One region of the Arthrobacter sp. 01T419 genome, then DNA from elsewhere that is predicted to be linked to it. Evidence: riboswitches for the same ligand, from Rfam matches in the RefSeq annotation. Region 1 holds a riboswitch; each other region holds the start of a gene.
The links. A riboswitch is a leader RNA that binds a small molecule or an ion and turns the genes downstream of it on or off. The one in region 1 is predicted to bind S-adenosylmethionine.
Positions count from the first base shown of each region.

Region 2: linked by a shared signal. The riboswitch ahead of AC1DLO_RS19665 (DUF1737 domain-containing protein) and the one ahead of AC1DLO_RS02180 (aminotransferase class V-fold PLP-dependent enzyme) in region 1 are both predicted to bind S-adenosylmethionine.
Region 3: linked by a shared signal. The riboswitch ahead of AC1DLO_RS18715 (hypothetical protein) and the one ahead of AC1DLO_RS02180 (aminotransferase class V-fold PLP-dependent enzyme) in region 1 are both predicted to bind S-adenosylmethionine.

Region 1 is NZ_JBFTQF010000001.1:450,842-453,093, forward strand. Features, by position in the region: gene rsgA (ribosome small subunit-dependent GTPase A) at 1-122, shown strand, start outside; gene hisN (histidinol-phosphatase) at 217-1,029, shown strand; SAM riboswitch class IV at 1,189-1,301, shown strand; gene AC1DLO_RS02180 (aminotransferase class V-fold PLP-dependent enzyme) at 1,337-2,252, shown strand, end outside.
Region 2 is NZ_JBFTQF010000017.1:69,922-72,173, forward strand. Features, by position in the region: gene AC1DLO_RS19655 (O-succinylhomoserine sulfhydrylase) at 1-449, opposite strand, end outside; gene AC1DLO_RS19660 (rhodanese-like domain-containing protein) at 450-860, opposite strand; gene AC1DLO_RS19665 (DUF1737 domain-containing protein) at 857-1,114, opposite strand; SAM riboswitch class IV at 1,125-1,237, opposite strand; gene AC1DLO_RS19670 (hypothetical protein) at 1,318-1,677, opposite strand; gene AC1DLO_RS19675 (Lrp/AsnC family transcriptional regulator) at 1,733-2,164, shown strand.
Region 3 is NZ_JBFTQF010000015.1:160,488-162,739, reverse strand. Features, by position in the region: gene AC1DLO_RS18725 (VIT1/CCC1 transporter family protein) at 1-189, opposite strand, end outside; gene AC1DLO_RS18720 (hypothetical protein) at 496-684, shown strand; gene AC1DLO_RS18715 (hypothetical protein) at 713-1,033, opposite strand; SAM riboswitch class IV at 1,049-1,168, opposite strand; gene AC1DLO_RS18710 (sodium:solute symporter family protein) at 1,317-2,252, opposite strand, start outside.

The DNA.
Region 1 (2,252 bases):
GGGTCGCTGATGGCCACGCCGGCGAGGCCGGCCCCGCCCGCTTGGCGTCGCTGCGCCGGCTCCTCGGCGCGGACCCGCGCATGGAAGCCCAAGAGGCCAAGGAATTGGGCACTGTCAATTAACAGCACGATCGATTAACAGCACCGTCAACTGACTGCGCGCCGCTTGCCGTCCTACCTCCCCGGTTCACGGGCGAATAGACGGTAGTTTGGAACCATGACCCAACCCGATTCGAGCTACAACGACGACCTTCGGTTGGCCCATGTCCTGGCCGACTCCGTCGATTCCCTGACAATGGAGCGGTTCAAGGCACTGGACCTCCAGGTGGAGACCAAACCCGACCTGAGCCCGGTGACCGATGCCGACAAGGCTGCCGAGGAAGCAATCCGCGGGCAGCTCTCCCGTTCCCGCCCCCGCGACGCCGTTCTCGGGGAAGAATTCGGCAGCACCGGCCACGGCTCGAGGCGTTGGATCATCGACCCCATCGACGGGACCAAGAACTTCGTGCGTGGCGTACCCGTCTGGGCAACGCTGATCGCCCTCGTGGACGAGGGCGAAGTAGTGGTGGGACTTGTCAGTGCTCCGGCGCTCGGCAAGCGCTGGTGGGCTGCCAAGGGCTCGGGCGCCTATATGGGCCGGTCACTTGCCGCTGCCACCCGGCTGAAAGTATCCAATGTGTCACGGCTTGAGGATGCCTCGCTTTCCTACTCCGAACTTTCCGAGTGGAAGCAGCACGGTTCCCTCGACAACTTCCTCGGACTGGAGAATGATGTCTGGCGCAGCCGCGCCTACGGCGATTTCTGGTCCTACTGCCTCGTGGCGGAGGGCGCCGTGGACATCGCCGCCGAGCCGGAACTCCAGCTTTACGACATGGCGGCCCTGGTGCCGATCGTGACCGAGGCCGGCGGACGCTTCACGTCCCTCGAAGGCGCGGACGGCCCCTTCGGCGGCAATGCCGTAGCCACCAACTCGATCCTGCACTCCGAGGTCCTCAAACGACTCAACCCCGAGCTCGACGACCTGCTCTGAGCCCCTTGCTCACTGAATAATCGACGGCGGACGTCCCATTTTCGGGACGACCGCCACTTTTTCTTCGGCAGAAGGCACATTTTCCGGCCACCGTAATAATCCGCTTAACAATCGGAGTCACATTGGAACCCGCCTTGCCGGTGTCCTAGTCTCTTTACAGGTCACGAGTGCCAGCGCGAAACCCCGGTTTGCTGGCCGGCAACCCTCCATCGCGGCGGGGTGCCCCGGGTGACGACCCGGCCGGTCCGGAACGGATGCGGCAAGCGCGGATCCCCTGCACGCAGGGGTCCCTCTTGAGTGAGGTCCCATGAGCACAGCCACGTTCACTTCTCCCACCGTCTCCGAATTCGACGGAGAAGCCCAGCACAACAAATCAGCCCGCCCGTCTCCGGCATCACGCCCACTCGCCGCGGTCACCGGCGCCGAATTGCAGGCACCCTTGATCCAGGGCGGCCACGTCCGCTACGCCAACCTTGACTACGGCGCCTCGGCACCCGCGTTGACAGTGGTTTCCGCGTACCTCAACGAGATCCTGCCGTACTACGCGAGCGTCCACCGGGGCGCAGGCTACGCATCCCAGATCAGCACCTCGGTCTATGAAAACGCCCGCAACATCGTCCGTGATTTCGTTGGCGGGCGGGCAGACGATTCCGTCATATTCACGCGCAACACCACCGATTCCCTCAATCTTCTGGCCGGCTGCTTGCCGGTTGAGGACGGTCGGCACACTGGGGAAGTCCTTTATCTGGACATCGAACACCACGCCAATCTCTTGCCGTGGCAAGGCGTCCCCCACCGCAGCATCGTTGCCGCGGGAACCTTGGCCGAGACTATCGCCAATGTGCGCACCGCCCTCTCCCACGGGGGCATCAGCCTCCTGGCAGTCACCGGCGCGTCGAACGTGACCGGTGAGATCCTGCCCATCAAGGCTCTCGCTGCCCTGGCGCACGAATTCGGCGCGCGGATTGTGGTGGACGCGGCGCAGCTCGCCCCGCATCGCCGGATCGACATTGCCGCCACGGATGTTGACTACTTGGTTTTCTCGGGGCACAAGCTCTATGCGCCGTTCGGTGCAGGCGTCCTGGTGGGTCGTCCCGACTGGCTCGACGCCGGCACACCCCACCTTGCTGGAGGCGGCGCAGTCCGCGAGGCACGCCTTGACTCCGTCAGCTGGGCGACGGGACCGGCCAGGCACGAAGGCGGCTCCCCGAACGTACTCGGTG
Region 2 (2,252 bases), on a different contig from region 1:
TCGGACAAGGCTGCGCGCCACTGGTCCAGGTCTGGTCCGTCAACGAAGACGGTCTCGACGCCCCAGCGCGGCAGGATCTCGTTGAGGATCACGAAGCAGGAACCGAACAGCGAACGCGCGGCAACCACCCGGTCGCCCGCTGCCAGCAACGCACCCAGGGCGGTGAAGACAGCGGACATGCCCGACGCCGTCGCGAAGCACGCTTCGGTGCCTTCAAGCAGGCGGAGACGCTCCTGGAAGGTTGCCACGGAGGGGTTGCCGTAACGGGAGTAGACGAAGCGCTCGTCTTCGCCGGTGAACGCGCGCTCGGCGGCTTCCGCGGATTCGTAGACGAAGCCGGAGTTGAGGAAGACGGCTTCTGAAGTCTCTTGGAAATTGGTGCGGTCAAGGCCTCCGCGGACTGCCTGGGTGTCAGGGCTCCAGCCGGCGGCGTCAGGATTGAAAGTCACTTAGATGTTCCCCAGGTTCGTCGGAAGTCCACGGTTTTTCCAGCCGTTCACGGTTCGCTCGCCGTAGCGGTCAGGCTCGCCTTCAAAGCCCTCCAGGACGTTGTAGGAGGTGTAGCCGGCCTGTGTTGCGGCGATCGCGGCGGCGATGGAACGCTGGCCGGAGCGGCAGAGGAAAACCAACTCGGTGCCATTTTCCTCCGGGGCCTGCTGCTTCAGCTCGTCGATGAATCTCGAGTTGGGGATGCCGCCGGCGAAGTTCCACTGGATGAACAAGGGATCATTCTCGGTGGCTTTGGTGTCCGGGATGCCGATGTGTGCCCACTCGCCTTCGGTGCGGACGTCCACCAGAATGGCGCCTTGTTCGAGCTTGGCCCAGGCGTCGTGCGGACTCAGGTCGCCTGCGTAGCTCATGCGTGGCCCTCGCCGTCGAACTCTTCATCGAGCTGGTCTACGGCGTTGGCGACTGCCGCATCCGCGCTCGCGATCGCCGCGGGCAGGACGATGGCTTGCGCCACAATCACGTCCGTGCCGTTGAAGGTCGCGGCCGGGCTGCCGTGCAGCACGTATCCCTCGGCGAGGGCAGTGGAGATCCTCTCGCAGAATTCCCGCGTGTCAGGACCCGTGACGAGACGGTAGGAGAGTTTTTCTTCGGTGGGTTCAGGCATTGGTGCTCCTCAGTCACGCTTGCAGTTCGAAAGTGTCGATACGCCGAGTAGTCACCTGAGGCACCCCGCCGGAGAGAGGGTTGCCGACCAGCAAGTCAGGGCTTCGCGCTGGTGCTCATTACTCAAGAAGAAAATAACATCCGCGACGGCGGCCTGCATCACCGGCCGTCGTCATGTTCCGTAACCGGACGGCGGCCGAGGGCCTAGGCCTCGGTTTCATTCGGCAGCGGTTCCAGGCTTGCCTGGATACGGGGCGGAAGGGCATCAAGCCGTGACGCTACTCCTGAGGGGGAGTGATGAAAAGTGGAACCTTGGTGTTTCCGGATTTCCAGCAGCTCGTGTACGGATATCCCAGTGGCCGTGGCTAGTGCATGCAGCGAGAGGCTGTTGTGATGAGCCAAGGCAAAGACCACACCTGACAGGGCTTCGAAACCCTCCGTCTCGTAAATTTCCTTGACCAAGTTGGACATACCATTCGCATCATCGATTGATCCCGCGGACGCGGCGGTCGCCATGGCGGTCAGCGACCATGCGGCAGAGTCGGGGCTGATGTAAATGCTCATGTCGATACCCTACGGACTCGGCCCCTCTTGTGGAATGGGCGATACGTTTATCTTTATGGCAGCACTCACCGACCTTGACCGCCAGCTCCTCTCTGCCCTGAGGGAGGACGGCAGGGCGTCCGTGGCCAGCCTTGCGCGGAAGCTGGGCGTCGCTAGGGCCACCGTGAACAGCCGGCTTGAGCGTCTTGTCACCTCCGGAACCATCGTTGGCTTTACCGCGAGGGTCCGCGACGAGTTTGATCCACTTGCCATTCGGGCTATTGCGCTCATAGCGGTGGAGGGCAGGTCGGCGGACAAGGTTATTCGCCAGCTCCGGGGACTTCCCGAGATTTGGGCCCTGCACACCACGAACGGCGGTTGGGACCTCGTGGCTGAGCTACGCACGGAGAGCCTCAGCGACTTTGACCAAGTGTTGGGCAGGATCCGCGGGATCGAAGGGATCGTCAATAGCGAGACAAGCCTGTTACTTAGTTCCGTCCTCCGGTAGTCGCCCGCATTACGGACGCTTGCCGAATGATCATTGTGTACATACGTGTGCGTCATTTTGTACGGATTTTCAATGAAAAGTACGTACT
Region 3 (2,252 bases), on a different contig from region 1:
GCGGCCTTCGGCCTCTGCGAGGGCCAGAAGGATCTCGCGTTCCTCACCCTCGCGGCGCTGAGCCAGTTCGCGGTATACGGCGGCCTCGGCGCGTTCGTCGGCCAAGTACTGCCGCCAGCGCTTGATGTCCGACGACGGCGGGGGAGACTTGGTGGCTGCTGCGTCTTGCGATGGACTGCTTGAGTCCAACGGACTGTCTGAATGCGGGGTTTTTGCGTGCGGGTGCACCGGGACTCCTGGGTTGCTGGGGCGGGCTTCATCGCCTCATTGCACGTCCACTTTATCGCCAATTTTCGCGGTTTTTCGGCCGGTAATCCTTACTCGACGTTTTAGGTACGCCTCAAAAACGGAGGGGCCCCCGCGAGGCCTTGACCACCGGATGGGGCAGTGCTGGGATGGATGGACAGGGTCCACGAATTGGCGGGGTGGCGTGGTGACCGGCTGCCTGATCTGCCTGGCGATGGGCTCAGCGGCACGTCAAACGGAGGTTGCACCATGGACAGCACCGAGACCCACGCCCGCCACCCCGACCGTCCCACGGTCGAGGCCGATCCCGCCTACGACTACAGCGAGGACCTGGAGGTGGACGAGGACTGGGAAGAACAATCCGAGGTCCTCGACGACGACGAACGGCCCGTTCCGCTCGACGTCGACGAACACCGTGAGGACGAAGAACTCGAATAGTACCGGTTAGCCCGGAGCCTTGGGCTTTCTAAAACGCGCTCAGGATGAAGTGACGCTCTACGCCCGCCCGGTGCCCGGTGGCGGCCACTGTGAGCGTGAGCTTCCGCGTGGCCGGGAACCAGCGGGCAGGCTGGACTGCTTGTGAGAGGGCTTGGGTGATGAGTCGCGGCTCGTGATGCCAGTGGCGTTCCAGCCGGCCATCCACCACGAACGTGATGGAACCTTGGGAGAGGTCGACGCCGGGAATCACCCGGACGAATTCGTCAACCCGCCTGGCGCGGGGCGCGGCCAAGGTGCCTGGCTGTGCGGTGTGGCTGGCTGTGGCTCTAGCGCCGGTTTCCAAAGGCATTGCCTTCTCCTGGTGGAGTTGCTCTTGCCCGCTCGGTTGTCTCTGGTCCGGGTCGGGCCGCTTCTTCATCCGAACCACCCGTGAACATGGGGTTGGCGTATGGCAAGTCGGAGCTTGGCGCCACATCTCTTGAAGCTGTTCCTACTGTACAGGCAGGCCAGCCCTCGGCGCCTCTGTATTAAAGCCCCCTGCGCCTCTCTATTAAGGACTCCAAACACAGCAGCGGCGCCGCAGCCCTCCCGAAAGAAGGTGCGGCGCCGCCGTCGTGATTAACTCTTTGAAGCTAGTGCGTGGCCACCGGGTGGGCCTCCAGGGGGAGTTCCTCGGTAACCGCTCCGGCAACGCGGCGGTCCCAGGCTTCGCGGACCTCGGGCTCGGTGGGGGGCGTCAGGAGGGAGACGACCACGTAGATGACAAACGAGGCGCCGAGGCCCCAGTAGATGGGATCGTTGGCGTAGACGCCGTCTTCGCTGGGGATGATTCCCGTGGCGTAGCCGATGAGCAAGCCCAAAGTCAGGACAGAGCCGACGGCCATGGACCACGCAGCGGCGATGCCCGTGCCGCGCTTCCAGACCAGGCCACCCAGGATGGCGATCAGGAGGCCACCCACCAGGATGTCGTAGGCGATGGTCAGGGCGACCACGACGTCTTGCGCCGCCATGGAGATCAACACGGCCACGATGCCCAGGCCGAGTACCCAGTAGCGGTTGGCCTTGACGTCGTGCTCGGGGTTTTCGGTGTCATCGGTGTTGATCGTCTTGCCAAACCAGCTGGCCACGAACGGGACCACGTCGGCGCGGGCCACGGTGGCTGCTGCGATGAGGGCGCCGGAGGCGGTGGACATCATGGCGGCGACTGCTGCGGCCATGACGAGGCCGCCGATACCGATGGGCAGGATGTGCGTTGCCACCTCGGCGTAGACGACGTCCTTGCCGAGTGCCTTGACGTCGATGTTGGGCAAGGCCACGCGGGCGGCCAGGCCGATCAGGGCGCCGGCGACGCCGTAGAGGACGCAGTAGATGCCGGCAGTGGCGCCGCCCCAACGGGCCACCTTCGGGGTCTTGGCGGTGAAGACGCGCTGCCAGATGTCCTGGCCGATCAGCAGGCCAAGGGTGTAGACCACGAAGTACGTGATGATGGTCTGCGCTCCGATGCCGTCCAGCTGGAAGAAGCTGGCGTCAACACGGGCACGGATCCCGTCGAGGCCGCCTGCGGCGTT